2 regions of the Faecalibacterium duncaniae genome follow, and region 1 is predicted to be linked to the other one. Evidence: a T-box and tRNA genes for the amino acid it is inferred to sense, from the RefSeq annotation. Region 1 holds a T-box; the other holds one or more tRNA genes.
What was found. A T-box is a leader RNA that pairs with one kind of tRNA and senses whether it is charged. The one in region 1 lies ahead of tyrS (tyrosine--tRNA ligase), so its partner is inferred to be a tRNA-Tyr.
Positions count from the first base shown of each region.

Region 2: it encodes a tRNA-Tyr, which carries the amino acid that the T-box ahead of tyrS (tyrosine--tRNA ligase) is inferred to sense. The anticodon was not compared.

Region 1 covers NZ_CP048437.1:1,541,796-1,556,747, reverse strand. The annotation lists gene dapB (4-hydroxy-tetrahydrodipicolinate reductase) at 1-535, shown strand, start outside; gene GXM22_RS07545 (CapA family protein) at 582-1,874, shown strand; gene GXM22_RS07540 (ACT domain-containing protein) at 1,911-2,378, shown strand; gene tyrS (tyrosine--tRNA ligase) at 2,476-3,693, opposite strand; T-box leader at 3,760-4,012, opposite strand; gene recN (DNA repair protein RecN) at 4,047-5,723, opposite strand; gene GXM22_RS07525 (arginine repressor) at 5,742-6,230, opposite strand; gene GXM22_RS07520 (NAD(+)/NADH kinase) at 6,259-7,110, opposite strand; gene GXM22_RS07515 (TlyA family RNA methyltransferase) at 7,145-7,948, opposite strand; gene dxs (1-deoxy-D-xylulose-5-phosphate synthase) at 7,945-9,822, opposite strand; gene GXM22_RS07505 (divergent PAP2 family protein) at 9,859-10,329, opposite strand; gene GXM22_RS07500 (polyprenyl synthetase family protein) at 10,358-11,239, opposite strand; gene xseB (exodeoxyribonuclease VII small subunit) at 11,252-11,467, opposite strand; gene xseA (exodeoxyribonuclease VII large subunit) at 11,445-12,668, opposite strand; gene GXM22_RS07485 (tRNA (adenosine(37)-N6)-threonylcarbamoyltransferase complex transferase subunit TsaD) at 12,659-13,597, opposite strand; gene nusB (transcription antitermination factor NusB) at 13,594-14,037, opposite strand; gene GXM22_RS07475 (Asp23/Gls24 family envelope stress response protein) at 14,057-14,437, opposite strand; gene GXM22_RS07470 (hypothetical protein) at 14,516-14,952, opposite strand, start outside.
Region 2 covers NZ_CP048437.1:1,046,791-1,061,742, reverse strand. The annotation lists gene thiT (energy-coupled thiamine transporter ThiT) at 1-471, shown strand, start outside; tRNA gene GXM22_RS05090 (tRNA-Ala) at 617-692, shown strand; gene GXM22_RS05085 (hypothetical protein) at 801-1,139, opposite strand; tRNA gene GXM22_RS05080 (tRNA-Tyr) at 1,861-1,946, opposite strand; tRNA gene GXM22_RS05075 (tRNA-Thr) at 2,132-2,206, opposite strand; gene glmS (glutamine--fructose-6-phosphate transaminase (isomerizing)) at 2,273-4,093, opposite strand; gene GXM22_RS05065 (hypothetical protein) at 4,561-5,112, opposite strand; gene GXM22_RS05060 (DUF5685 family protein) at 5,109-5,978, opposite strand; gene GXM22_RS05055 (THUMP domain-containing class I SAM-dependent RNA methyltransferase) at 5,997-7,196, opposite strand; gene GXM22_RS05050 (S1 RNA-binding domain-containing protein) at 7,283-7,834, opposite strand; gene GXM22_RS05045 (septum formation initiator family protein) at 7,908-8,213, opposite strand; gene GXM22_RS05040 (hypothetical protein) at 8,259-8,729, opposite strand; gene GXM22_RS05035 (YabP/YqfC family sporulation protein) at 8,729-8,995, opposite strand; gene GXM22_RS05030 (RNA-binding S4 domain-containing protein) at 9,157-9,402, opposite strand; gene GXM22_RS05025 (HU family DNA-binding protein) at 9,557-9,826, opposite strand; gene GXM22_RS05020 (MazG family protein) at 9,866-10,597, opposite strand; gene GXM22_RS05015 (zinc ribbon domain-containing protein) at 10,791-11,237, opposite strand; gene GXM22_RS05010 (uridine kinase family protein) at 11,419-12,357, opposite strand; gene hemZ (coproporphyrinogen dehydrogenase HemZ) at 12,323-13,792, opposite strand; gene GXM22_RS05000 (MBL fold metallo-hydrolase) at 13,811-14,428, opposite strand; gene dtd (D-aminoacyl-tRNA deacylase) at 14,482-14,943, opposite strand; gene GXM22_RS04990 (RelA/SpoT family protein) at 14,947-14,952, opposite strand, start outside.

The DNA of each region.
Region 1 (14,952 bases):
CGAAGCACACAAGATGCCCATCGTGGTCTGCACCACTGGTCTTTCCGAAGAGCTGCAGCTGAAGGTGGTGCAGCTGTCCCGCATTGTGCCCGTGTTCAAGAGCGCCAACATGTCCATCGGCATCAACCTGCTGTCGGAGCTGTGCAAGCGTGCATCGGCCATTCTGGGTGCAGACTATGATGTGGAGATCGTGGAGCAGCACCACCACAACAAGCTGGATGCCCCCAGCGGCACTGCCCTGATGCTGGCCGATGCCATCAACGAAGAGAATAACGGCGCATATCATTATGTTTACGACCGTTCCTCTGTACGCCAGAAGCGCGACCCCAAGGAGATCGGCATCAGCTCCGTGCGCGGAGGCAGCATCGTGGGCGACCACGAGGTGCTGTTCTGCGGTCCGGACGAGGTCATCACCCTCAAGCATACTGCATATTCCCGCAGTGTTTTTGCAAATGGCGCAATAAATGCTGCTGTCTATCTTGCAAAAAAGGAGCCGGGCCTGTACAATATGGGTAACATGATCGCAGAGCTGTAAGGTCTCTGCGTCTTCCACCATTTTGAGCGGCAGGAGGGCTGACGGAATGGAGCAGGCAAGACACGCGGCATCCACGAAACGACATGCGCGGCACGAACCGCAGAACCGGCGAAAACGAAAACCCGTTTTTCTGAGGATGATGGGAGTGCTGCTGGTGGCTGGTGCGGCGTTGGCCTGCTTTGGCTTCTGGCGCTTCCAGACTCCCGGCATCGTACTTGGCCCCTTTGAGGACGAGCCTTCGACCGCTGAAAGCGTTCCCCCGCCCGAACCGGAACCGCAGCCTGTTACAACCACACTGCGTTTTTCGGCCACCGGGGATAATCTGATCCATGCTCCCATCTACAAACAGGCAGCCCGCCGGGCAGCGGAAGGCCAGCGATATAATTTTGACTACTGCTACGAGCACCTGCTGGATTTTTATGCCGCGCAGGATGTAAACTGGATCAACCAGGAAACACTCTGCAGCAAGGAACTGGAGCCTTCCACCTATCCCTGCTTTTCTACCCCCGGTGAATGCGCAGAGGCTCTTTACCGGGCAGGCATCCGGGTGTTTAGTCTTTCCAACAACCACACCTACGATAAAGGTGCCAAAGGTATCGCAGCAACGCTGCGGTTCTGGGACGAGATGCCGGAAGATGTGGTCACGACCGGCCTGTGGTACGGAAAGAGCGATTATGGTACTATCCCCCTGCAGACGGTAAACGGTGTGACGATCGCCTACCTCTCCTACACCGACCACACCAATGGCATCCCGCAGAGCAGTGCAATGACAGCCAATGTCATCTACACCAGCCAGCGGGATGTGATGGAACAACAGGTACGCAGGGCGCGTGAGCTGGCCGATTTCGTGGTGGTGGGAGTTCACTGGGGCGTGGAGGATAGCCACAAGATCACCCAGACCCAGCGGGACCTCGCCCAGCAGCTTTCCGACTGGGGTGCGGATGTTATTCTGGGCACGCACCCTCATGTGGTGCAGGATGCCGAGTGGAAAACCTCTGTGGATGGCCGCCAGACCTTTGTAGCCTATTCCCTGGGAAATTTCCTCAGCACCCAGAGCAAACCGGATCAACTCATCGGTGCCATCCTGACACTGGAGCTGAACAAGACGACGGACCCGGATGGCAGCGTTCACTGCGCTGTCGCTTCCCCGCAATTACATCCCACCGTGACCCACTATGATGCCGGTAAATCCAACGTCCGCACCTACCTCTTCCGGGATTACACGTCGGAGCTGGCGCAGGCGCACGGTGTCCGGGCCGCCTACCCCAGCTTTGGGATAGAGTACATTCAGAACGTATTACAAGCCAATATTAACAGCGCGTTTTTGACGCTCGCCTGAATTTGCAGCCCTTTGGGGCAGATTGGAGTGTTCATTATGTATGGTGTTTCCAAAATCAACATTGAGCCCAGCCTGATGATGATCAGTGTGCAGGATGTGGAGTTCAAGGGCAACAGCCTGGCCCGCTACCTGCAGATCTTTGCCGATACCGGCGTTGTGGTAGATATGATCAGTCAGAGCGCCCCTCACGGTACCAACATTGATTTCAGCTTTACCGCATCTGCCAGTGATCTGACACTGGTGATGAAGGCCATCTCTGCCGCCAATCTCGACAAGGATGCCAAGGCTTCCCCGCTGATCAGCGTCGGTTACTCCAAACTGAACCTCTTCGGTGAGGACATGGTCACCAACTGCGGTGTAGCTGCCCGGGCCCTGAACGCACTGGCCATGGCTGACATCGAGGTTCTGCTCATCACCACCAGCGATCTGGATATTTCTCTGCTGGTGCGCAGTGAGAACGAGGACTCCGCTTACGATGTGCTGAAGAAGGCCTTTGAGCTGTAAGTGCCCTTCTCTATAAACATTACACAAACGTAAAAAGCCCGGCGGTATCCGATTTATGGATACCGCCGGGCTTTTATCATACGCTGTTTCTAAAAGATTACAGGGTCACTTTGTGGTAGATCTTCTTGCCCTTCTTGATGACGATACCGTTCTTCAGCTGATCAGCGGTAAAGCTGACAGTGGGAGCAGCTACCTTTTCACCATCCACCAGGACACCGCCCTGCACAACCAGGCGGCGGGCCTCGCCGTTGGAAGCGGCCAGACCGGCCTTGACCATGAGGGTCAGGATGCCGATGGAGCCATCGGTCAGATCCGCTTCGGTCAGCTGAGTGGAGGGCATGTGCTCAGTGTCGGCAGCACCGCTGAATAGGGCACGGGCAGCGTTCTGGGCCTTCTCAGCCTCTTCCTCGCCGTGCACCATTTTGGTCAGCTCGTAGGCCAGGATCTCCTTGGCCTCGTTCAGACGCTGATCCTTCCAGGTGCTCATCTCATCAATCTGCTCCAGCGGAAGGAAGGTCAGCATCCGGATGCACTTCATCACATCAGCATCGCCGACATTGCGCCAGTACTGGTAGAACTCAAAGGGACTGGTCTTGTTGGGGTCGAGCCAGACCGCATTGCCTGCAGTCTTGCCCATCTTCTTGCCCTGAGAATCAGTCAGCAGAGTAATGGTCATCGCGTAGGCATCCTTGCCCAGCTTGCGGCGGATCAGCTCAGTGCCGCCCAGCATGTTGCTCCACTGGTCATCGCCGCCGAACTGCATATTGCAGCCGTAGTGCTGGAACATGTAGTAGAAGTCGTAGCTCTGCATGATCATGTAGTTGAACTCAAGGAAGGACAGGCCCTTCTCCATGCGCTGCTCATAACACTTGGCGCGGAGCATGTTGTTGACGGAGAAGCAGGCACCCACATCACGCAGCAGCTCAACATAATTCAGGTTCAGCAGCCAGTCGGCATTGTTCAGCATCAGAGCCTTGCCCTCAGAAAAATCGATGAACTTCTCCATCTGCTTCTTGAAGCAGGCTGCATTGTGAGCAATATCCTCCTTGGTCAGCATTTTGCGCATATCGGTACGGCCAGAGGGGTCACCGATCATGGTGGTGCCGCCGCCGATCAGGGCAATGGGCTTATTGCCAGCCATCTGCAAGCGCTTCATCAGGGTCAGGGCCATAAAATGGCCTGCAGTCAGGCTGTCTGCAGTGCAGTCAAAGCCAATATAGAAAGTGGCCTTGCCGTTGTTGATGAGGTCAATGATCTCATTGTCGGTGATCTGGGCTACCAGACCGCGAGCCTGCAGTTCTTCGTAAAGGGTCATGGGATTATCCTCCTGTTTTATCGGGCAGAGGACAAAAGAAAACGCCCCCTGCCAAAAATGAATTTGGCAGAGGGCGAGAAAATCGCGGTACCACCTCTGTTTGCCGCCCCCTCACGGAAACGGCCTCACGAGTGCGCCCCACAGAGATGGGATACACTCCTGCGTTTGTAACGCTCGCACGCGGCACAGCCTACTAGCCAAAGCATTCAGCCTGCAACTCCGGGAGGTATTTCCCCTGTTGTTCTGCACACCCCTTGCACCAACCGGGGTCTCTCTGGGCAGACACTAACAAGGTACTTGTTCCCTTCAACGTCTTTCAACAAAAATCAGTTTAGCACAAATCAGCAGGGTTGTCAATCACCGGTTTCATGCTCGGCCAGCCCCAGCATCTCTCTGGCATTGGCACGGGAAAGCTCCGTGACATGGTCACCAGAAATGATATGCGCCAGTGCGTCCACTCTTCCCTCGGTATCCAGCGGGTGGATCTCGGTATAGGTTCGCTCATTCGTGATATTCTTCTGGATAAGCAGATGGCAGTCGGCCAGTGCAGCGATCTGCGCTGTGTGGGTGATGCAGAGGATCTGGTGATCTTTTGCGCTCTGTTTGAGCACCTCACCGATGCGGCTGGCCGCCTTGCCGGATACGCCGCTGTCGATCTCATCGTAGATGACCGTAGGCACTGCGTCCTTATCGGCCATGGCATTTTTGATTGCCAGCGTGATACGGCTCAGTTCACCGCCGGAAGCGATTTTTGCCAGCGGCTTGGGATCCTCACCGGGGTTTGTGGAAATATAAAACTCCACGCTGTCCTGGCCATGGCTGGCCAACGGGCCGCGGGTATGGCGCAGGGTCATGCGGACACCGGGCATGTTCAAAAAATCCAGTGTGCCGGAGATGCGCCTGTTCAATTCCTCAAAGGCTTTCAGGCGGGTCTGGGTCAGCACCTCGGCCTTATCCCGGGCAAGTACATAGAGCCGATGCTTTTCAGCCTGCAGATGCTCTGTCCGCTCCTGTGAGAATTGGATGCGGTCCAGCTCTTCCCTTGCCTGCTGTCCAAAGGCGATGATATCTTCCACAGTATCACCGTATTTTCGCTTGAGCTTGTAGATCAGATCCATCCGCTGTTCGATCTCATCCAGCTCTGCATCATTCGTCTCGTAGCCCTCCAGCCGCCCGATCAGGTCAGCAGAAAGGTCTTTTGCGGTGTAATAAAGATCCAGCAGCTGTCCGGCGGCAGCAGAAAGGCCGCTGTCCAGTTGGGCGGCTCCATCGATCGCATTGGAGGCTTCCCCCAGCAGATCAACGGCACCCGGGGCATCATCTCCGCCCGAAAGCAGCGCATAGCTCTGGGAGATGCGCTCCCGGATGGTGGAGGCATTTGCCAGCACCTTACGGCGGGCCATCAGCGTCTCCTCTTCGCCTGCGGTCAGGCTGGCATCCTCGATCTCCTGTACCTGATAACTCAGCAGATCGATCTTTCGCTGTTTTTCACCCTCATCGGTGATGATGGCATCCAGCTCCTTTTTGACCTTGATAAGCTCCCGGTAAACAGCATAATACTCCTGATACACCGCCCCGTTCTGGGCGTAGGCATCCAGGATACCCTCATGGCGGGCCGGGTTCAACAGGCCTACGGAATCGTGCTGGCCGTTGATGTTGATGAGCCCACCGCACAGTTCCCGCAGAATGGCTGCTGTGGCAGGCATTCCGTTGATGCGGCAGGTGCTCTTGCCCTCGGCAGTGATCTCACGGCTCAGGGTCAGCGCTTCTGAGCGCTCATATCCTGCCTTTTCCAGGCTGTCCAGCACTGCAGGCGGAACATCATCAAATGCCGCCCGGATGACTGCTTTTGCAGCCCCCGTGCGCACCAGATCCTTGGAGGTGCGGTTGCCCAGAATGGCATTGATGGAGTCGATCAGGATAGATTTGCCCGCACCGGTCTCGCCGGTAAGGACATTCAGGCCCTTCTCAAAATGCACGTTGGCCTTCTGGATGACTGCAACATTTTCAATTTGCAGACTGCTCAACATGTTCGTTCTCTCCTGCCTTTATTTCTGCCCGATGTAATGCCCAAGCTCGGTGCAAATGGTCTTTGCGTCCCGCTCTGAGCGGGCCACGATCAGAAAGGTATCGTCACCAGAAAGGGTGCCGACCACATTTTTCCACTTGAGTGCGTCAAACACCTCGCAGGCCGCATTGGCCATGCCAGAGTAGCACTTTACCAGCACCACATGGCCCGCAAAGTCCACCCCCAGGACAGATTCATGGAAGATGGTCTCAAACCGGGCCTGCATCTTGGGGTTAAGTGCCTCGCTGTGGCTGGAAACATAGCGGTAGCCGGTGGTGGTGGCAGCTTTGACAAGGTTCATCTCCCGGATATCGCGGGAAATGGTCGCCTGTGTGGCATCAAAACCTTCCTTGCTCAGGTACTCCAACAGAGTCTCCTGTCGGCTGATGGGATTCTCCTGGATCAGACGCAGGATGGTCTGCTGCCGCTGCTGCTTGCTTTTGTTATCCCCTCGGCTGGTGCGTCCCATGTGATCTTCTCCCTTCGTTGTGGTTGTGTCATCGTCTGCCGCGCAGTTTCTGGTCAATGGCCTGGAACTGGTCGGCCTTGCTGAAGGTGATGAGCTGCACGACCTGATCAGACAGCCGCACCTCCGCGGTGGCTCCGGCTTTTACGGAATAGCCCGCATTCCCATCACAACTGATAAAAACTTCTTCATCTGCCACCTGGCCCACACAGAGGTTGATCTTGCGCTCCTGCGCAAAAACCATGGCCGGGCTGGCAAGGCTGTGGGGGCAGATGGGTGTGACAACGATGCCCTTGGTCTGAGAATCAAGGATCGGCCCGCCTGCCGCCAGAGAATAAGCGGTGGAGCCGGTGGGCGTTGCCACAATGACACCATCGCCCCGGTAATGCTCCACCAGGATATCATCACAATAGATGCTGAAATCCACTGCCTGCTGCAGGCGGCCCTTGGTCATAACCACATCATTCAGGGCATGGCCCTCCCAGCTGTCATCCCCCAGCACACGGACATAAAGCAGCATCCGGTTATCCAGAAAATATTCACCCCGGGCTACGGCGGAGAGCTTGGCTTCCATTTCATCGACCTCACAGGTAGCCAGAAAGCCGCACCGGCCCAGATTGATGCCGAGAATGGGCTTTCTGTATTCCAGTGAGAGGTTGGCTTCATGCAGGATGGTGCCATCTCCTCCGATGGTCAGGATGACATCCGTCCGTTCCAGGCATTCCTTCTGGGTCAGATACTCCACGCCCATGGTCATGCACTCGGCCTGCAGGCCGTCCTGCATCAGCACCTGTGCCCCATGGGTCAGCAGGATCTGCGCCGCACGCTGGGAAATGCCGTAGGCCATAGCCTTGCCGGGGTTTGGGGAAATGTAGACGGTCATCGTCCGCGCCCTCCCTGATTTTATGGATTATGGTTCAGCGGTCCAGCGTAGAATGGCTGGATACCACCACCTGTTCAGCAACCGAATCATCCAGCGCACCGGGTTCATCGCTCTTCTGAACGAACATCAGATATTCAATGTTTCCCTCAGGGCCCTTGACGGGGCTGAAATCCAGTCCGCAGACCTTGAAGCCGTTGGCAGCAGCATAGCCCATGGCATTGTGCAGCACCTCACGGTGGGTGGCAGGGTCACGGACAACGCCGTTTTTGCCCACCTTTTCGCGGCCAGCCTCAAACTGAGGCTTGACCAGGCAGACACCCATAGCGTCCGGAGTGGTGATGGCCTGCGCCACCGGGAAAATATGATGCAGCGAGATAAAAGAGACATCTACACTGAAAAACTCGATTGGCTCTGCCAGCTGGTCAAGGGTCACGTTGCGGATGTTTGTGCGCTCCATATTGACCACTCGCTCATCGGTGCGCAAACTCCATGCCAGCTGACCGTAGCCCACATCCACTGCGTAGACCTTGACTGCCCCATTTTGCAGCATACAGTCGGTAAAGCCGCCGGTGGATGCGCCAATGTCCATGCAGACTTTCCCCTTGGGGGTCAGCGGAAAACACTGCATCGCCTTTTCCAGCTTCAGGCCGCCGCGGCTGACATAACCGATATCATGGCCGCGCACCTCCACCTTGGCATCCTCTTTGATCATCTCACCGGCTTTGTCTACCTTCTGTTCATTGACAAAGACCACGCCGGACATGATCATCGCCTTGGCGCGCTCACGGCTCTGGATCAGACCATGCTGAACCAGATATTGATCCAAACGAATCTTCAAGATTCTGCTCCTTTCCATGTACGGATGGCCTGTGCCAGATGTTCAGCATCCAGGCCGGTGCTCTGCTTGATCTGCGGAACCGTCGCATGGGGCAGACGCACATCCTCCACACCACGGTGGATATAAGCACCCTGCCAGCCTGCTTTCTGCAGAGCCATTTCCAGATGCTCACCGATGCCGCCGCAGGCTACGCATTCCTCCGCAAACAAAACAACGTCATATCTTGAAATTTCAGAAATAAGCTCAGGTGTAAAGGGATATATCTTTACAAGCTTATAAACATCACAGGGAACGTTCTCTTTGCCCAGAAGCTTCGCCGCAGTCAGCACATCCTCGACTTCGTCGGCGTAACTGACCATTACAGCCTTGGCATCAGGGGCGGTATAGAGCCGGTCATATTCCCTGCCGGAACAGCCAAACTGCGCCAGTGCTACGCTCTCACCACCGCGGGGATACCGGATTGCCCGGGGGCCCTGCATCTCATCACTGAGCAGGATGGGCAGCCAGTGCCGCAGTTCGGCATAGTTGGAGGGCGAATAGACAGGGATCCCCACCTGACTGAGGAAGGCCGGGTCGAAGATTCCCTGATGGGTCTCGCCGTCTGCCGGAACAAAACCGGCACGGTCGATGGCAAGGACAACATTCTCCTTCAGCAGGTTCACATCATGGATGATCTGGTCATAGGAACGCTGCAGGAAGGTGGAGTAGATGCAGACTACCGGCAGCATTCCCTGGCTGGCAAGGCCCGCTGCAAAGGTCACAGCATGCTGCTCTGCCATGCCCACATCAAAGAAGCGCTTGGGGTGGGTGTGTGCAAAGAACTGCAGGCCCGTACCATACTTCATTGCGGCCGTGATGGCACAGATCTTCTGGTTTTCCGCGCCCTCCTTGTTCAGGACATTGCCGAACACCGTCGAGAAAGACTCCTTGGGAGCCACCTCAGGGTCTGGGATGCTGTTGACCAGATCAAAGGTCGAAACACCGTGGAAGTTACCGGGGTTGCTCTCAGCCGGGGCATAGCCCTTGCCTTTCTTGGTCACGACATGTAGGAAATGGGGGCCGGGCTGCCTGTGGATATCGCGCAGGATTCCTTCAAGCTCCGGCTCATTGTTACCATCAAAAGGACCATAATAGTGGAAGCCCATATCCTCAAACATGGTCGAATGATACATTGCCCTGCGCACCATAGCCTTGCTGTTCTGGATCGCAGATTTCAGCGGCGGGCCGATGACAGGCACGCCATCCAGAAAGGAACGCACATTTTCCTTGGCATCGTAATAGCGGCTGGTGGTGCGCAGATGGCTCAGGTAGCGGGACAACGCGCCCACATTCTTGGAAATGGACATCTTGTTGTCGTTCAGGATGACCAGCAGATTGTCCAGCCCGCCGATATTGTTCATCCCCTCGTAGACCATACCGCCGGTAAAGGCACCGTCACCAATGAGGGCAACCACCTGTCCCGGCTCGCCCCGCAGCTTTTTGGCCCAGGCAATGCCCACAGCCAGCGAGAGCGCGGTGTTGCCGTGACCGGCAATAAAAGCATCATGCTCACTTTCGTTGGGGTTCGGGAAACCGGAAATGCCATCCAGCTGCCGCAGCTTGGCAAAGCCCTCGCGGCGGCCGGTCAGCAGCTTGTGGGTATAGCACTGATGGCCCACATCAAACACGATCTCATCCGTGGGGGTGGTCAGCACCCGGTGCAGAGCCACCGTCAACTCCACAGCACCCAGATTGGATGCCAGATGGCCGCCGGTCTTTGATACGTTATCCAGAAGAAATTCACGGATTTCTGCGCAAAGCTGCACGGTCTGCTGACTGGACAGCTTTTTCAGATCGCTGGGCTGAGAGATTTTCTCCAGCAAAGGCGAATTCATAAATTCACGTCCTTCTCACGTTTTGAAATGGGGCGCTCAGAGGCCCATAGGATAGAGGAAGCCGACCAGTATACCCAGTGCAAAACCGGCCATAACCTGCAGCGGAGTGTGACCAACCATCTCTTTCAGGTGCATATTCTGCAGGAAGGGATTGTTTTTCTCGGTCACTTCGATCCACTGCTCCAGCATCTTGTTCAGCACCTTGGCCTGCTCGCCGGTCTCGCGGCGCACACCCATAGCATCGTGCATGGTGATGATGGCAACAACTGCGGCCACCGCAAAGATAGCCGAATGGATACCCTCGCTGCGTGCCGTAGCAATGACCATGGCCGTTACCGTGGCGCTGTGGGCACTGGGCATACCGCCATCGCCCCACATCCGCTCCAGCTGGAACCTGCCCAGCAGGACGAAGTTGATGATGGTCTTGAGCACCTGCGCCACAAACCAGGACAACAGGGATACTGTAAGGATCTCATTGAACGTCAGGACGCTATGGATAAATTGCATGGTAGTTCCACCTTCTTATTTTTTCGGATCAGCTGCGGCGCACCAGCAGCTCTTTTGCCAGCTGCTCCAGGAAAGCGGCCTTTTCGCCAAATTCCTCGTGCAGGGAGGCGCAGGTCTCGTTGTTCAGTTTTTTTGCCAGCTCCATGGCACCCTCGGCCCCATACAAGGTCACAAAGGTGGTCTTGCCGTTCTCACTGTCGCTGCCAATGGGTTTGCCCAGCTGTTCGGCGGTGCTGGTCACATCCAGCACATCGTCCACGATCTGGAACACCAGACCAATGCCGAAAGCATAGTCCTCCAGCTCCTTGCACTGGGTCTCATTGGCCTGAGCAGCGGCAGCACCCATCTGAACAGCAGCATTGATGAGCGCACCGGTCTTGTTCCGGTGGATCAGCCGCAGCTGCTCCTCGGTGGCAGCCAGTGCCTCATATTTCAGGTCAAGCTCCTGCCCGTAAACCATGCCATGGCTGCCCGCACCAGCGCCCAAGGCCTTTGCGGCCTGCACACTGACAATGGGCGAAGCCGGCGCATTTGCGACCACGTTGAACGCCTCGGTCAATAGTACATCGCCGGCCAGCATAGCAGTGGATTCACCAAAGGCCTTGTGGCAGCTGGGCTTGCCCCGGCGCAGGTCATCGTTGTCCATGCAGGGCAGGTCATCATGGATCAGAGAATAGCAGTGCAGCATCTCGACCGCCGCCGCAAATTGCTCGGCTGCTTCAGCGCTGCCGTTGAGCATATCGCACACGGCCAGAACCAGCACTGCGCGGATGCGTTTGCCGCCGCCCAGCAGGCTGTAACGGGCAGCCCGGCAGACCTCAGATTCCTCGGGCAAAAAAGTCTCGCAGGCCTTTTCCAGTGCCTGATTTGCCCGGGCAAGATACTCTTGATACTGCTTCGCGTAATCCATGAAACTTCCTCCTTAATGTGCGGCATCCGGCCGGGGGGCCCGCTGCGCGTCGATCTCATCCAGCTGCAGCGTGGCCTTTTCCAGCGTACCGTTACAATAATCCATCAGGGATGCGGCTTCGGCATAGAGTTTGACCGATTCCGCCAGCGTTGTTTCCGGCTGCTGCATCTGTTCAAGGATGGCTTCCAGCCGGGTCATTCCATCCTCAAAGCTTTTGGGTGCTCTCATCCAGTTCCTCCACTGTATTGACCGTGCAGGTCACGCGGTGTTCCGTGCCCCGGAGTTTACAGGTCTGCCCGGGCCGGAGCGCATCCGGCGTGCAGATCCTTCCCCTATTGTCCTGCACCATGGCATAGCCGCGGGCCAGCACACCGTAGGGGTTCAGGGATGCGGCAAGTGCTGCCGTATGCTTCAGACGCAGCTCTCCGGCCTGCAGCTTACCTCTGGCGGCAGTTTGCAGCCGCCCGGCCAGAGTATCCAGGCGGGCAGCACGTTCCTCCAGCGCTGCCTGTACACCAGCACGGGAAAGCAGCTGTTCGGTCTGTTCCAGCCTATTATAACATAAACTCAGCTTAAATTGGATACAATTGTGAATATTTTCTTCCAAAGTGCATAATTTTCGTCCTTGTTCGGCACGGTCGGGCACAGCAAGCTCTGCCGCCGCTGAGGGCGTGGGCGCGCGCTGATCTGCCACAAAATCCAGGATCGTAAAATCGATCTCGTGACCAATGGCGCTGATGAGGGGCGTTTTGCAGCGGTAGGCCGCCCGGGCAATGACCTCGGCGTTGAATACCCACAGATCCTCCCGGCTTCCGCCGCCGCGCGCTACAATGATCTCGTCCACCAGCCCGCTTTTGTCCAGCCGGGTAATGGCATCGGCGATCTCCTCTGCCGCTTCAAAGCCCTGCACATTCACAGGAGCCAGCAGCAGACGCACTGCGGGCCAGCGCCGACCGATGACATTGCGGATATCCTGCAGTGCAGCACCGGTCTTGCTGGTAACAAGGCCGATACACTGCGGGAACCGGGGCAGCGGCTTTTTATGCTCCGGTGCAAACAGTCCTTCTTTGTCCAGTTTTGCCTTCAGCTGTTCAAAGGCCAGCTGTGTCGAACCGATGCCGTCCGGAAACATGTCGTTGACATAGACCTGAAACGCACCGTCCCGCTCGTAGAGGGTCACACGGCAGCGCACCACCACCTTCATGCCCTCTTCGGGCTGGAAGCCCAGCCGCCGCGCATCGGAGCGGAACATCACAGCCCTGACGCTGGCGGCTTCGTCCCGCAGGGAAAAGTAGCAGTGCCCGCTCCGGGCGTTCTGCACAAAGTTGGCGATCTCGCCCCGCAGGGCCAGATCGAACAGAACATCATTCACGTCCAGCAGATTCTTGACGTACCGGTTCAGGGCCGAGACTGAGATCACTACAGCCATAATCCAGCCCCCTGTGCGGCAAGAATGGACACACCGATGGCGTTGTCGCTGGAATACTGCCCGGGCACGAAATACACCTGCGGCAGGCGCTGCTGCACCCAGGCGCGGATGATATCACTGCTCATCACACCGCCCGCACAAACCACCGGCAGGCCGGGGTATTCCTTCTGGGCGGCTTTTGTCATCTTGACCACAGTGTCTGCCACACAGAGCAGGCAGTATTTGCAGACATACTCCGGGGTTTTGCCCTCATTCAGCAGGGCGTTGCACTGATTTTCCAGCCCCGAAAGACTGCACTGCATCCCCTTCACGCTGGATCTGGGCTTAATGGGTTCCTCACACAAGGCAGCCAGACGGGAAACTTCCACACCTGCCGGGAAGCCAAACCCCAGCTTGACCCCCACACGATCCACTGCCTGCCCGGCGTATAGGTCGGTGCTGGTGCCCAGTGTGGTGATTTCTTTTACCTCATTGCAGAGCAGAAGATCCGTTGTACCGCCTGAGATGTGGAAGAGCAGCACTTTCTGGCGGAAGAGTTCTTCCCCTTTTGCTGCAAACAGCGCTGCCGCCGCGTGTCCCTGCTGATGGGTGGTATGGATGAGCGGGATGCCCCGGGCCTGCGCAAAGGCTGTGGCCGCGCTGACACCCGCCAGGAAGCAGGGCATGTAGCTTCCCTCCACGGGGCGCGGTTTCTGGGAAACACCCACTGCCGAGATTTGGGTCAGATCAAACTCCCGGCCAAGCTCCTCCAGCATCTCGGGCAGAGCCGCGGTATGGTGGAAGAGCGCATCACTCTGCCGCAGGCCCAGTTGGCCCTCCTTGACCGGCAGAAAACGTTTCTTTGCGCAAACAACCTCTCCGGCTGTGTGAAAAACCGCCAGAGAGGTTGCATAGTTGCTTGTGTCGATGCCCAGCGTATAGTGGCTCACTGTTCTTCCGACTCCACCGGCTCCGTATCCAGACCCTGCTCACGGGCAACAGCACCCAGCAGACCATTCACGAACTGATAGTCCTCATCTGCGCCGTATTTCTTGGTCAGCTCCACAGCCTCATTGATGACAACACCGGGCTTACGCTCGTCGCCATACAGCATCTCAGCCAGAGCCAGACGCAGGACAGTCAGGCTGACGCGGGGCAGGCGCTCCATGGTCCAGTTGCGCAGATGGTCACGGATGAGGTCATCCACCTCTGCAGAGTGGCTGTAATAGGCACTCAGCAGGCGCTGGCCGAACACATCCACAGGACGCTCTTCGCCACACTCGTTGTTCGTATCCAGTGCTTCCTGCAGGGGCACATCACCAAAGGTCTGGGAAAAAGCCAGCAGGAACGCATTCTCACGGGCTTCACGACGGGGCAAAATATTTTCCATAATCTTCCTCTTCTACTTTTTATTCCTGTTCCTCAGCCGCAAGGCCGGCAATGACAAGGTTCACACGGCTTACCGTGACATTGGTCATGTTCTGAACAGCAGACTTGACATTCTCCTGTACCTTTTCGGCCACAGCAGGGATCTTTGCACCAAACTTGACCACCAGATTCAGGGTCAGTTCAGCGGTGCCGTCCCGCATCTCCACGGTAACAGGGGGCTGGATACTGGCAGCAGCCAGCAGCTCCTTGACCTTTTTGTTCTGCTTACCGCAGGAGACCTCGGACACACCGTCCACTTCCAGTGCAGCACAGCGTGCGATCTTGCCGATGACCTCGGTGGAAATTTGCAGGCTCCCGCCCTTAAGATCCATATTCTGTAAATCCATTCTATGGTCCTCCATCTAAAATAAGCGTGTGCTCATTTATTTTATTTCCATCTGTTCAGGGAAGCTTCCCTGTCATTGAATGCTTACGTCTTATTATAGCAAAGTTTTGGAATTTATACAACACCCACCTGCATTTCTTGCCATCTGTTTCTGTTCAACTTGACGGATTCCACTGCGCAAAGTGCAGACTGCCATACAACACACTGCAAAAACGAGCAGGGCACAATCCGGCGGCACCCGCCGCATCAAAAGGACCCGGGCAGGCAGAGTACTGAACACGTCCGCCTCCCCGCCCGGCAGCAGCAGATAGAACAGGGCCAATGAAAGCGGCAGATGGAGCATCCTGGCCCGGTAGAGCGGGCGCAGGGTCATTTCCGGCGGGCAGATGGTGCGCACCTGCAGCAACACGGAAAGACCCTGCACGCTCAGTGCTGCACAGCAGAGCAGGCTCCCCCATCGTCCGGTGCGGGAGGCCAGGTCACAGCCGGAGCAGACCTCCAGCAGAATGGAACAGAGTGTGCCCGCATCGG
Region 2 (14,952 bases), 500 kb from region 1:
GGCGGCAGCGTTACCCTGCTGAGCATGCTGCCCTTTGTGCTGGTCTCCTTCCGCCACGGCGTGAAGTGGGGCCTGTTCACCGGCTTTGTCAACGGCTGCCTGCAGATGCTGCTGGGCTTCTGGGCACCCCCGACCCCGACCTTCCTGTATTTCCTGGGTGAAGTCCTGCTGGACTATCTGGTGGCCTTTATGGCGCTGGGCACTGCCGAGTTCTTTGCCCGCCCCTTCAAGAACCGGATGGTCGGCGTGGCCGTGGGCACCTTTATGGCAGGCTTCCTGCGCTTTATGTGCAGCTTCCTGTCCGGTGTGCTGGTCTGGGGCAACCTGAACGAAGGCCTGTCTGCCTGGACTTACAGCCTGGTGTACAACGGCAGCTACATGCTGCCTGAGACCCTGCTGACCATGGTGGCCGCCGTTCTGCTCTGCCGTGTGGCTCCGCAGATCTTTGACCGCCAGCACGCAAAGGCCTAACCCATCCTCACTTTGTTCCGCGCCCTGCCCGGCTCTGTGCCCGGCAGGGCTTTTTTGTTTTTGCAAACTTTTTCAAATTGGGTGTTGACAACCGCCCGCCCGGCTGGTATAATAACTCACGTCGCAAGACACCAACCGAATATGTGGGGGATTAGCTCAGCTGGGAGAGCGCTTGCATGGCATGCAAGAGGTCAGCGGTTCGATCCCGCTATTCTCCACCAAAAAAGCACTGTACTTCGTAGGAAGTACGGTGCTTTTCTTTTTTGTTCCGGCAAAAAGATCAGGGGTGCACCGCTCGCCATGCAGGCGGGCCAGTGACACCCCCGATCTCAAACGAAACCGTTATCTGATTTAACACCTGCAGTGTTTTCCGCGCCGTGCCGCCAGCTCCATGCCAAGGCCGACGGCAGAGCCGACAGCGCCCGCACCAACGTGGCAGGGTTTGGTAGCAGTGCCAGCAGTAAGGTTGGCTTCATTGCCCGTAAACAAAAACGTTTCGATGCAGCCAATACAGAGTTGCAGCAGATGCGGGAAACTGGTACAATAAAGACCAGAGGTAAGCTTATCGAATCCCCGCCAGCGCCCAACGTTTTGAACTTTGCAAGCACGTACGTTTTGTAGTACTGGGCAGAGCGTGGCATGGGACCGATGGATACAGAATGCATCATTCGTTCTTCCAAGGTTGCAATGTCTCAGCGCAATGGCACTCAAACCTGTTATTATTCCGAGCTTGGCTTTGTTGCCGTTGGGCAGGACGGAAACGTATCCAGCATTGGCCCGTTGGACGAGGGCGGAAAGAAATTGATGGAGGTGGTCAAAAAGCATGGAATTCCGCATTAGTGACGATGTAAAACTCGAAGAATGGTTTTGTCCCATTTACAATCGAAAAATCGACTGTGGACTATGCTTCGAGGTCTCCAATATTGGCGATGACATTCTCTGCCTGAAGGGCGACGACAAGCCGCCTTGCAGTTGGGAGATAGCCCACCAAATTTGTCTCAAGTGTCCTGTCTATGAAGAAATGGGATCGTAACAACCAAATAATGTAAGCATCTTTGCCCAGCCGCGCAGGGGCGCTTTTTTCATGCCGTATTCGCTCAGTTGGCAGAGCAGTTGTCTCCAAAAACCACAGGCCGCAGCTGTTCGAACCCACCCGCATGAAAACTCAATCCTTCTGCAAACAGAAAATCGCCAGCGTATCTCTACGCTGGCGGTCTTTTTATGGGCGCGGGTGGATTACGCAAGCCGCGCTGCTAAAAACAGCCCACCGGGCTGTTTTTGCCCCTTCTTCTGCGACGGGGCCGCAGCTGTTCGAATCCACCCGCCTAGCCTCCGGGAAGGTTATTACAAAACAGAAACTCCAGTACCCGGTTCGGATACTGGAGTTCTTGGTGGGCGCGGGTGGATTCGAACCACCGAAGCTGAAAAGCAGCAGATTTACAGTCTGTCCCCATTGGCCACTCGGGAACACGCCCATATTCTATTTGCAGTCATCGCTGACTGCCTGTATATTTTATCATCTGAAGTGGCATTTGTCAACTACTTTTTCCACGGATTTTCTCTTTTTCTGTCGTTCTCTATTTTCCTGCGTTTTACCGCAATAAAAGCACTTTCTATAACAGCAAAAGACCCCAAAACGTTTTCCGTTTTGAGGTCTTTTTGGAGCTGGTGACAGGAGTTGAACCTGCAACCCACTGATTACAAATCAGTTGCGCTGCCATTGCGCCACACCAGCATCGGTTACCTAGATAGTATACCACCAGCGGGCGGGTTTGGCAAGGCTTGATTTCTGATTCTACGATTATTCCACGGTCACGCTCTTGGCGAGATTGCGGGGCTTATCCACATCACAGCCGCGCAGAACAGCCATATAGTAGGCAAACAGCTGCAGCGGAACGATGAGCTGCAGGGGCATCAGCAGGTCATCGTAGTCATCCAGACGCACCACATAGTCGGCCACGCCATCGGGCACCACGGCATCCCGGGTGGTGAAGAGCAGGACCTTCGCGCCGCGGCTCTTGGTCTCCTTGACGTTGGAGATGGTCTTTTCGTAGACCTGCTTCTGGGTGGCAAGAGCGATCACCGGCACGCCGTCTGTTACCAGACTGATGGTGCCATGCTTGAGTTCACCCGCCGCATAAGCATCCGAGTGGACATAGCTGATTTCCTTCAGCTTCAGGCTGCCCTCCAGCGAGAGCGAATAGTCGAACCCGCGGCCGATGAAGAAGCAGCTCTGGGTATTGACGAAACGGCTGGCCAGATACTTGATCTGCTCACAATCGGCCAGGCGGGGCTTGATGACCTCCCCAGCCCGGAGCAGCTCTGCCGTCAGGCGGCGGATCTCGGCATCGGTCTGCATTCCCCGGGCGTAAGCCAGCCGCAGGGCGAACAGGTAGAGCACGCACATCTGCACCATGTAGGCCTTGGTAGAGGCCACGGCGATCTCAGGACCGGCATAGGTGTACATGACATAGTCCGCCGCGCGGGCAATGCTGCTGCCCACCACGTTCACAATGGCCAGCACCGGCACGCCCCGGCTCTTGGCCAGCTTGAGGGCGGCCAGCGTATCGCTGGTCTCGCCCGACTGGCTGATGATGATGACCAGGTCCTCCGGCCGCAGGATGGGGTTCCGGTAGCGGAACTCGCTGGCGATCTCCACCTGTGCAGGCACCCGGGCCAGCGCCTCAATGGCAGCCTTGCCCACCATGCCCGCGTGCATGGCCGTGCCGCAGCCCACCAGATGCACCGTGCCGATGCGGCGCAGCCGCTCATCCGTCAGCTCAGGAACGCGCAGGTCGGGCAGACCGTTCTCCACACGGGGGCTCACCGTGGCCGTGATGGCCGCAGGCTGTTCGTTGATCTCCTTCAGCATGAAGTGCGGGTAGCCGCCCTTTTCAGCGGCTTCCTGATCCCAGTTGGCGGTCAGAACTTCCCGCTCCACCGGCTCCGCGAACTCATTGTAGAAGCGGATGCCGTCGGCGTTCACCACCGCCATGTCCCCCTCTTCCAGCACGCTGTACCGGCGGGTATATTTCAGCAGCGCCGGGATATCCGACGCAATAAAGTTTTCCTCTTCGCCCCAGCCCACGATGAGCGGGCTCTCCCGCTTGACCGCGAACAGGGTATCCGGGAAATCCCGGAACAGGACAGCCAGCGCATAGCTGCCCCGCACCATGGCCAGAGCGGCGCGCAGAGCCTTGAGGGGCTCCCCCTCATAGCAGCTGTCGATGAGCTTGACCAGGACCTCGGTGTCGGTCTCGCTCTCAAAGGTATAGCCCTTGGCCACGAGCCGCTCCTTCAGCACACCATAGTTCTCGATGATGCCGTTGTGGACGATGCTCACCCGGGGCGTGGAATGCGGGTGGCTGTTCACATCGCTGGGCTCCCCGTGGGTCGCCCACCGGGTGTGGCCGATGCCGCAGCCGCTCCGGGCCAGGGCCTCCACCGCCAGCCGCTTGCGCAGCTCCGCCAGACGGCCCTTGCTCTTGACCACCCGGATGCCGCCCTCCAAAGCCAGCGCCACACCGGCGGAATCATAGCCGCGGTACTCCAGCTTTTCCAGACCATCCAGCAAAACATCCTGTGCGTTCCGTTTTCCAACATAACCAACAATGCCACACATACAAAACACCTCCATGCCGACAGCCCGGCGCAAAAAACGCGCGCAGCACAGCTGTCAGCCTCCTGTAACAGTTTATGTTCTTGTATGGCTTTCTTTGAGGGGATCTGTTACGGTATCACTGCCGATTTTTGCCCCTCTCTGCGGCTGGTATAGCCCATGGTCAGCCGGAGAAACATCCGCCGAATTTTTCGATGATTCCTCTCCTCGTCACCCTCACGGCTGTCACCCGTGTGGCCCGGCGCTTTGTGTCAACTGGTGGTAGACATCACTCCTCTCAATTAGAATCCTCTTAGACAAAGCCCTGCTATTAAACCCCACCGTCATCCCTTCGGGATGACACCGCCCCTACTAGGGGCGGCCTTGGCAGAGCAATACAGTTTGTGTATATAGGGAAACTTTACGAAATGCCAAAGACCCCACTATTAGGGGGGCTGGCGGGCGTAAGCCCGCCTGAGGGGTTTGACCCATTATCTTTTTCCCAGCATCTTATGCAGTTTCGGCCGCCACACCAGCTGATACACCTGCAGCAGGTTGTGGAGCGCCCGGTCATACAGCAGAAAAGCCACGTTGCCCATGGCAAGGGTGGCCAGCGAGACCACCAGCGCGGTGGTCTTCAGCTCCTGCGAAATGCTGCCCGCAGGCACCAGCAGCAGCACCAGCCCGTACATGGCCAGCACGGCACCGTTGCAGAGCAGCAGCTTGCACAGCACCCGCACCAGCGGCAGACGGATGCGCTCAAACCGGGGCTTGACCAGTGGGTAATACCCCAGCAGGAACACAAAGACCAGCGCCACCTCCTTATCCGGCACAAAGAGCAGGCTGAGCAGGCTCACCGCTCCGTAGGCTGTCAGGGCCATGGTCCTGCCGCACTCCACGCAGACCGTAGCGATGAGCAGGCTGGCCACCGCCGGGGCAATGAACATCAGCACCGGCACCACGGCCCCCAGCAGCATCAGGGCCACGCTCAGGGCAGCCGCCATGCCGCAGTAGGCCATCGCCCAGCTCTTGCGGGCCTTCACGGCAGCTCCCAGCGCACGGGCTGGTTCTCCGGGTCCAGCGGCTCCACCGCATGGCGCAGGCCCAGGATCATAATATTGTCGATCAGGCTCTTGTTCAGCTTGACATCCAGCATCCCGTAGGCGCGCACCAGATCGTTTGCCGCAGCCAGCGACTGCCGCCGGGCATTTTCCAGTGCAGCACCGGGGTCCTCGACACCATTGACCAGATACACATTGTACCGCTCGGCCCGCTTGTCATCGGCCACACGGCCCGCCTTATCCAGCAGGTAGAACACCCGCCCGATGCAGCTGCCGATATAGCGCATACTCTTGCGCTGGCTGTTCTCATCGGTGGCAAGCGTGGAGTAGAGCGCGCCGTAGATGTTGCTCATAGGCTCGGCAACCTCGGTGTAGTTCTTGGCGTTCAGGTTCATCTGAACGATCGCCTGCTCCTGCTCCTGTTCAAACAGCCGCTCCAGCGCGGGGTTCTCCCGCACGGCCTTTTCATAGGCGCGGCGGAGCAGGATGCGGTCGATGGTGCGCTTCACCCGCTGTTTGAAGGGCAGCTCGTCACTGCGGCGGTCCTGCAGCTTATGCCAGCCCAGCAGCACCTCCACCTGCGCGGCCAGCCGGATGCCCTGGGTCTGGCACATCATCGGCCTCCAGCAGAGCGTCCAGGGCAGGCGCACCTTTTTGCAGGTCGCCTCCCGCCCGGCCAGGCTGTCTGACAGCAGTGCAAACAGAACCCCGTTGTGCTGCAGCAGACTGCACGAGTAGAGCCCGTAGGTCGTGTTCAGCTGATACTGCACGCCCCGCAGGTACCATTGGTAGATATTATAATCCCGGATGGTAAGCTCCGGAAGATAAGGCCGCATCCGACCGTCCATGTCTTTTTGTTCTCCTGTTTACTTTTTCTTGAACTCAACGGTACGCTTCCCGTCAAAGCCCTGCTTGGGCATCGGCTTTGCCTTGTGCTCAAACTTGGGGGCCTCATAGTACATATACAGCTGGCAGGGGATCATACCGTTGTACATCTTGCGGCGCTTGTTGGCGCGCTTGCCGTAGTGGCTCTCAAACTCCATATCGGCAGTGATGGCGTACAGGCCCGCGCAGGGATGCTCGGCCATCTGCCGGCCCAGGGTGCGGGCCAGCTTGGCGGCACCCTCGATGGTGTTCATCCGCTCGCCGTACGGGGGATTGGTCAGAACGATGGCTTCGGGCTTTGCCGCAAAGTCAGCGACATCGGCCACCTCAAAATGGCAGCGCTTTTCCACACCGGCCAGCTTTGCGTTGGCATTGGCCAGTGCCACGGCGGCGGGGTCGATATCGTAGCCAAAGGCTTCAAAGCCCACATCCAGCTTGGACTCTGCCAGCGCTTTCTGGCGCTGCTCGGCCCAGAGGGAAGCGGGTACAAAGCTGTAACGCTCGGCGGCAAAGCGGCGCTTGAGGCCGGGGGCAATATTCATGGCCTTCTGGGCGGCTTCGATCAGCAGAGTACCGCTGCCGCAGAAGGGATCTTCCACCAGACTGTCGCGGCGGACACGGCCCAGGTCGGCAATGGTCGCGGCCAGCGTCTCACGGATGGGGGCCTCCATGGCGTTGCGGCGGTAGCCGCGCTTGTGCAGGCCCTCGCCGGTGGTATCCAGCATGATCTCGCAGACATTCTTGCGCAGCATGAAACGGATCTTGTACTCCGCGCCGGTCTCGGGCAAAACAGAGGTATGATGCTTGTTCATCAGGCGCTTGACCACAGCCTTTTTGATGATGCTCTGGCAGGCAGGCACACTGGTGAGCTGGCTGTTCAGGGAAGAGCCGGTCACAGGGAAGGCGGCATCGGCGGGCAGCAGCTCTTCCCAGGGGATGCTGTACACGCCGTCAAACAGCTCATCGAAGGTGGAAGCGGGGTAGGTGTTGAGGAGCAGCATCACGCGCTCCACCGTGCGCAGGTTCAGGTTGGCGGCAGCGATCATCTCCGGCCCGCCCGCAAAGGTCAGGCGGCCATCCCCTACCCGGATGTTCTCGGCCCCGATGCGGGTCAGCTCAAATTTCGCAGTTGCCTCGCAGCCAAAGAAGCAGGGTGCGATCAGTTCAAATTTTGCAGGCATTCTGGTTCCTTTCTTGTCCGTGGGCGTTGCCGCACCACCAAAAAACAGGCCCGCCCCGCTGGGGCAGGCCAGGTTCGTTCTATGGCTCAGCGGCCGCGGCGGGAGCGCGGTGCATAACCGCCGCCGCGGCGGTTGTTGGTCTCGTGGTCGAGGTCGGCCATCTTTTCCTCGCTCTGGCTCTTGAAGCGGCTCATCATATCCTCAAAGCTCAGGTTATCGCTCTTGGCCGGGGCCTTGGGCTGCCACACACGGGGTGCAGCGTCCCGGGCAGGGCCGCGCCCGCCCTCACGAGGGGGCCGTCCGCCGCCGCGGGAATTGCCGAAATGGCCGCCCTCGCGGGGGCTGTTCTGGCGCGGGCCGCCGGGCCGGGGCCCACGGTCACTGCGCGGCTGACGGGGTGCCGGCGACAGCAGCCGCTTGATGGACAGCGCGATCTTGCCGTCCGGTGCAATGTTGATGACCTGCACCTTCACAGCATCGCCGTCGTGCAGCACCGTGTTGATATCCTGCACATATTCATTGGACACCTCGGAAATGTGGACCATGCCCGATTTGCCCTCAGGCAGCGCAACAAACGCGCCAAAGGGCTTTACGCCGGTCACACGGCCTTCCAGTACGTTCCCTACCTCAATTGCCAAAACTCAATACTCCTTGCTCTCTTTTTGTGGGGGCACCGGGTCTGTCCGCAGAGCTGCCCGGCGGGGTGTGCCCTCAGTTGCCGGTCACATCCACAAAGATGCGCTCGTTGGGGGCTGCGTAGTTGTAAGAATCCCGGGCGACCCACTCGGTCACATCGTCAGCATCGCCGCTGAGGATGCGCTTCATCTCCTCGTTCTGGGTCTTTTGCTGTTCGATCTGCTCGCTCAGCGTCTGCAATTCCGCACGCCGGGAACTGATGGACACCTGATTGGAGATGTAGGCCACCAGCATACTCAACAGCAGCAGAATGAAGAAAAGACGAAGGATCGTCCGCACAAACGGGCTGCGTCTGCGCTTTTTCCGGGTGGTATTTGCCATTTTTCAGCGCCTCCTGTGCTCAGCAGGCCCGAAACGCCTGTACTCTTACTTTGATACGTTAGAATTATACAACAACCGCCGTGTGCTTGGCAAGTTCTTTTTCGGTTTTTTTGCGCTTCTTTTTTGCGCGCGGCGCGCTCTGGCCTGCTCCGCCCGGTTTTTGCGGGCTGCTGCCAGCGGCTGCAATGCCCGCCGGGCCAGCCGGAGCGGCCCCGCCGCCAGCCAGAACAGCCCCTGTTCCATTGCCTGCAGGGCAGGCCGCAGAAGCCGTTCGGCCCCAAAAGCACAGAGAAAGGCGCTGCCCGGCATATACCACCGCAGCACGCCCCCGGCGCTCAGGGCGGCGGCATAGCTCTGCAGCCCCAGCAGGACAGCCCCCACAAGGGCCATATCCGGCAGGAACGCCGCCCGCCCCCTGACCGGAAACACCGCGCGCACGCTGCCCAGCACAAGGCCCAGCAGGGCGCAGGCAGCCGCCTCCTGCCCGATGAGTGCGGGCGCAAGGGCCGGTGCCATCAGCGGAGCAGCCGGGACAGAAAGCCGCCCGGGGTGCGCGCGGCGGTGTACTCCACCGTGTCGATGCGGCCCGTCAGCTTCACTTCCCCGCTGTCGAGGTCGAGGCTGGTCACGTTGAGCTGTGCCCCGGCCAGCTGCAGCACGCCCCGGGCTGTTTCAATGGCGGCGCTCTCCGCATTGCACTGCAGTACCCGCCTGACCCCTGTTACCGTCAGCTTTTCCCGGTTCTCCAGGATGAGGTCGCTGTTCCCCGCCTGCTCTGCCATGCACCTCTCCCCCTTCTGGTGAAGGTTATGCAAACAGCTTGCGGGATAGAACCTCTCCGTCAGCCCTTCGGGCTGCCACCTCTCCTAATAGGCGAGGCAAAGATGCAGCAGCATAAACCTGGCTCCCCTATTAGGGGAGCTGGTGCAAAGCACCTGAGAGGTTATTCCGAAATGATTTCGTACATCTCCCGGGCCACATCCTTGGTGCGGGGCTCCACATCAGAGAGCACCTTTACCTTGATGGGCCGGTTGCCGAAGGTGACCTCGATGATGTCCCCTTCCTTGACCGCCTGGCTGGCCTTGGCGATCTTGCCATTGATGAGGATGCGGCCCGCATCGGCCACCTCATTTGCCACGGTGCGGCGCTTGATGAGCCGCGAAACTTTCAGGTATTTATCCAGTCTCATGTTATGATCCTCCAGAAAAGCAGGCCCTCTCCATCATTGCGCTTTGTCCACCGCCGCACCTCCGGACAGGGGAACTGGCAACGCGAAGCGTTGACTGAGAGGTTTTACAAAAAAACCGCCGGAACCACTGCGGCCCCGGCGGCAAAGATCAAACTTACAGGGTATCCTTCAGAGCCTTGCCCGGCTTAAAGACAATGCTCTTGGAAGCAGCGATGGTAATGGGCTCACGGGTGCGGGGGTTGATGCCCTGGCGCTCTGCGCGCTCACGGATCTCAAAAGTGCCAAAGCCAGAGATGGTGATCTTCTCACCCTCAGCCATTGCCTTGCTCAGTGCGTCGAAAGCGGCGTTGACAGCCAGCTCGGCGCTCTTCTTGCTCATCTCGGTGTTTGCTGCAACCTGTGCGATCAGATCGGTCTTGGTCATAATGGGGTACCTCCACAAAATTTTACTCAGCTTTTTCTATCAGACAGTGGCAGGGCGTTCCTGCTCGTCTGAATCTTCGGTCTTTTGCAGCAGCTCCTGACGGAACCGCCCGGATGCAAAGGTCAGGGCCTCTTCCGCGTCCACACCGGCCAGCCGCATGGCATTGGCCGCTGCAAACAGCAGCGCCCCGGCCCGCTCGGCGGCATTTTCCGGCACCGCTTCCTCCCAGCCTCGCTCGGCAGCCTTCAGGGCAGCGGCGGCATCCTCTGCCGTCTGCGCAAACGCGCCCTTGCGGGCGGCACGCTTCTGCATCTTCTGGGCATACATCAGGGCGGGCAGGGTAGCCGGAACCGTGTTCAGCTCATCCGCCAGCGTGGTGCGGCCCTTTTCCTTATTTTTGAGCGCATCCCAGCTGTTTATACCGGCATTTTCAGCCGCCGAAGAGGCAAAGATGTTCGGGTGCCGGAACACCAGCTTCTCGCACACCTCCCGGCAGACCTGCTCGAAATCGAACCGGCCCCGCTCTTCCTCAATGACGGTATGGAACGCCACCTGCATCAGCACGTCGCCCAGCTCCTCGCGCATCATGGCTGCGTCGTCGGCATCAATGGCTTCCAGCGCCTCGCAGGTCTCCTCCAGAAAATTCTTCCGGATGGAAGCGTGGGTCTGCACCTTATCCCAGGGGCAGCCGTTTTCTCTGTCACGCAGAATGCGGATGATCTGCAGCAGATCCTCCGCCGTGTAGCGTTCCCGTTCGGGCCAGTCCTGCATGGGTGCACTCCCCTTTCCTCTGCTCAAAAACCTGAGCTCGATTGTACCGCAGAATCTGCGATTTTTCAAGGGGACAAGCGCATTTTCCGGCTTTTCATTTCAATTGTTTCCAGAATTTTCACACTTTGCCCTGTTTCTGTGCAGAAAGGGCGGCATCCCCCTACGGGGACACCGCCCTTTCAAGGCTTTTGCGTTACAGCTGTGCGCCGCACCTGTTGCAGAACAGCGCATCCTCAGAGACCGGCGCGCCGCACTGGGGGCAGGTCTTTTTGTCCGTGTCAGGCTTTTTGTCCTTTTCCACGGTCGGCTCAATGGTGATGCCGCTGTCCTCGGCGGGCTCCTCGTCCAGATCGTGGGTGATGACCTCGGCAGCGGGGCCAAGGCTCTCTTTGAGGGCGTTCAGATCTGCCTCGATGCTGCCGATCATCTCGATATACTTATCCACAAGGGGCTGGTTCTCCTCGTTGCCCTTGGCCAGGCTGTAGACCAGTGCACCCAGCTGACGCTGTGCCCGGGCAAGCTTGGTCTGCTCCGAGACGATCTTTGCCTGCGTTCTGCCGCGCTCTGCCAGATCCATGGCGGCATTGCGGCCCTTTTCCGCATATTCCAGACCCATTTCCTTGATCTTATTGAAATCCATAATGACACCTCTCTTACGGGCATTGGCCCTGTGTGTGCTGTCAGATGATGGTTTCATTATAGCGCACTCAGGCACTGATTGCAACGAATCCCTCACAACTTTTACAGTTTCGTGCGGATTTGGAAACAATTTTTTCGCATTTGAACAAGAGAATGGAACATTTTCCCCGCAGAGCGCGATTTTATTTTACGGCACTGCCGTAGAACTCCCGCAGCATACTGTCGGCGGGCAGAAGCTCCAGATCCAGCGGGACCACGTGCTCAAAGCGGCGGGCAGTCTCGTCCCAGAGCTCGGCGTTGTGGCCCTCCAGCGTGAACTGGCGGCGCACGATGCCCAGCAGCCTGGAGATCAGGCCCAGCTCATAGGTAAAGGAGGTGTCCAGCAGAAAGTCCGCCGTGGTCTTGAAGCCCTTGATATACCGGGTCTCGCCGTCCAGCACCCGGTCCCACATGGCAAGGGTCTTTTCGGGGCTGCGGCCCCGGGCGGCAGCGTCCCGCAGGGTGCGGCGGCACAGGCGGATGTCCTGGGTGTTGATGACCCGGCGGCCGTCGATGGCGTATTCCTCCCGCAGGCCGGCGTAGATGCGGTAGACATCCTCCGCAGGCACAAGGCCGGTGAGCTCCGGATTCAGGGCATGGATGCCCTCCACGATGCAGACACCGCCCTGCAGGTCCACGGCCTCGGTCTCGTCGGAGCGCCGCTCGTTGGCAAAATCATAGATGGGCAGGGTGGTCCGGCCCGTCTCGCTCAGCTCATGCAGGCACTGCCGGACAAGGGGCAGATCCATGGTATCGGGGTTTTCGTAATCCAGGGTACCGTCGGGCAGTCGGGGGTAGAACTCCGCCCCACGGAAAAAATTATCCAGGCTGACCACATGGGCGTATGTTCCCTGCCGGATCAGCTCCTCGGCCAGCTTGTGGGCGCTGGTGGTCTTGCCGCTGGCCGACGGGCCGGTGAGCATGACGATCTTGGTGCCGGAAAGGCGCACCTTTTCGGCGGCGTACTTCACGCGGTCGCGGTAGCTCTGCTCACTCAGGGCGGCAAGTTCCTGCGGACTGCGGGCGGCAACGTTGTACAGCCCGACTTCAACCAGACGTTTCGGGACCCAAATCGTGATCATAAAAATCAGCCACTCCTTTTTTGCGCTCCAGTACCTCCGCAAAGCGCTGGATATACTCTGTCGGATACTTGAAATTGAAGATGCGCTGCATCCGTCGGCCGCCGTCGGCCACCAGCTTGGTGCTGCCGCCTGCTCCGGCCGAAAGGATGGTCTGGACTTCCTCCATGATATAGATATTATAGTACCCCTCGTGGCCCGGCTTGCACCAGCCCACATTTTCCAGATTCTGCAGGGTGTTCTTCTGGCGATAGAGGTAATAGGGGCGATATCCTGCATCGGCCAGCAGCTGGCATTTTTCCAGCATGGCCGCTACGTCTGCGTAGTCGTTCTCCTTCTGGTCCTCGATGACGATGCGGGAGGCCCGCTTGAGGGTCAGGGTGTGAACGGTGATGTTCTCAGGGTTCAGCGCGATGGCCTGCCGCAGGCTGTGCTCAAAGCCCGCGACCGTATCGCCGGGCAGGCCCGCGATGAGGTCCATGTTGATGTCCTCATGGCCCGCCCTCCGGGCATCGGCATAGCAGTCCAGGATATCCTGCGCCGAGTGCCTGCGGCCAATGCCCGCCAGCACCTCGTCCGAGAAGGTCTGGGGGTTGATGGAAATGCGGGTGGCACCATACTCTTTGATGACAGCCAGCTTTTCGGCATCGGTGCAGTCAGGGCGGCCCGCCTCCACCGTGTACTCCACCACCTTGGAAAGGTCAAAGTTCTCCCGCACCGTACCCATGAGCTGGCGGAGCTGGTCAGCGGACAGGCTGGTGGGGGTGCCACCGCCGATATAGATGCTGCACAGCTTCAGTCCCGCCTTGTCGGCCTGCTCCCGGATGGCCTCCACCTCTCTGCACAGGCAGTCCACATAGGGCTGCACCAGCTTGCGGTCCCGGTCAAGGTTGCAGCTGACAAAGCTGCAGTAGCTGCACCGGGAGGGGCAGAACGGGATGCCGAGATACAGGCTGTACGTTTTGGGGGCGCTGCCCAGCTTCAGGATGGGCTCCTGCAGGTCGGCGATGGCCTTGGCCATGTCGTACTTCTGCCGGGAGCAGTCAAAACGCTCCAGAAAGAACCGGTCGATGTCGGCTTCGGTCCAGCCCGCGGCCCGCTTGTCGTGGATGAGCCTCACTGGGCGCACGCCGGTCATCTTGCCCCAGGGCGGGCGGATGCCGGTCCAGCTCCGCAGCAGGTCGTAGGTCAGGCTGGCAAGGGTGAACTCCACCGTCTCGCCGCCTGCTTCCACGGGGCGGGGCAATGGAGCCGCCGCATCCCTGCTCTGGCCCTGCTCCCGCACCATGGCGTACAGACTATCCTCTTTTTTCTCGGCCCAGACACAGTCCTCGCCCTCTTCCGGCGGGGTGAGGGTGAGCGGAGCCATAGGGTAAAACAGGCGCACCAGATGCTCCACCTCGTAGCCGGAGGGCAGGCCGGTAATATAAATCTTCATGTTTTTCTCTCTTTATCCTTAAAAGTCCGCATTCCCGCCGCGCAGGGCGCTGCGGATATAGTAATTGTTCGCCAGTTCCTCGCCAAGGGTGGAAAAATCCCCGTGGCCGGGCAGCAGCTGGGTCTCTTTGGGGATGGGCAGGCCCGCCAGCTTGCGCAGGCTGGCATCCATTTTCTGCATACTGCCGCCCTCCAGATCGGTGCGGCCAATGCTGCCCTGGAACACGGTATCGCCCACAAAGAGATAGTCCCCGCACAGCAGCACCACACCGCCCTCGGTATGGCCGGGGGTGTGCCAGACGGTAAAGGTCAGCTCATCCACGGTGAGCTTTTCCCCCTCCTGATAGCCGCTGTCCGCGCTTTTCAGGGGAAAGAGCTGGCTGCCCCTGCAGTCGGCAGGCTCACAGTAGATCCGGGCCTTCCACTCCCGGCTCAGCACCCCTGCACTGCCCACATGGTCATAGTGGCCGTGGGTGCAGAGGATGGTGGTGAGCGTCGCGTTGTTCTCTTTGAAAATTTTATCGTACTCCTGCACTTCGGCGGCGGGGTCAATGACCACTGCATGGCCCGCATCGGAGATCAGGACAAAGCTGTTGGTATAAAGCGGCGCAGCGCCGAGAAGATGAAATGCTTTCATATCCTATATCCTTCTAACTGTTCAGATGTTCCGGCTTTGCCGGGGGCGGGCCGTTACGAGTGGTGCACCCACTCGTCCGTGTCGATGACAATGGTGCAGGGCCCCTCGTTCACCAGAGACACCTGCATATCCGCGCCGAACTCGCCGTGCTGCACGTCTCTGAGGCCCTGCCGGTTCATCTCGGCAAGGAACAGCTCGTAGGCATCCACCGCAAGCGGGGCCCGGGCCGCTTTGATAAAGCTGGGGCGGTAGCCCTTTTTCGTGTCGCCGTAGAGCGTGAACTGGCTGACCACCAGTGCCGAATAGCCCAGGTCCTTTGCACTGAGGTTCAGCTTGTCGTTTTCGTCCTTGAAGATGCGCAGGCCCGCGCATTTATCCGCCAGCTTGGGCACGATGTCCAGCGTATCGGTATCCCGGACACCCAGCAGGATGACCAGGCCGGGGCCGATGGAGCGGGGCTCCCCGCCGTTGACCCGGACAGAAGCGGAGGACACTGCCTGAATGACTGCACGCATGGTTTAACT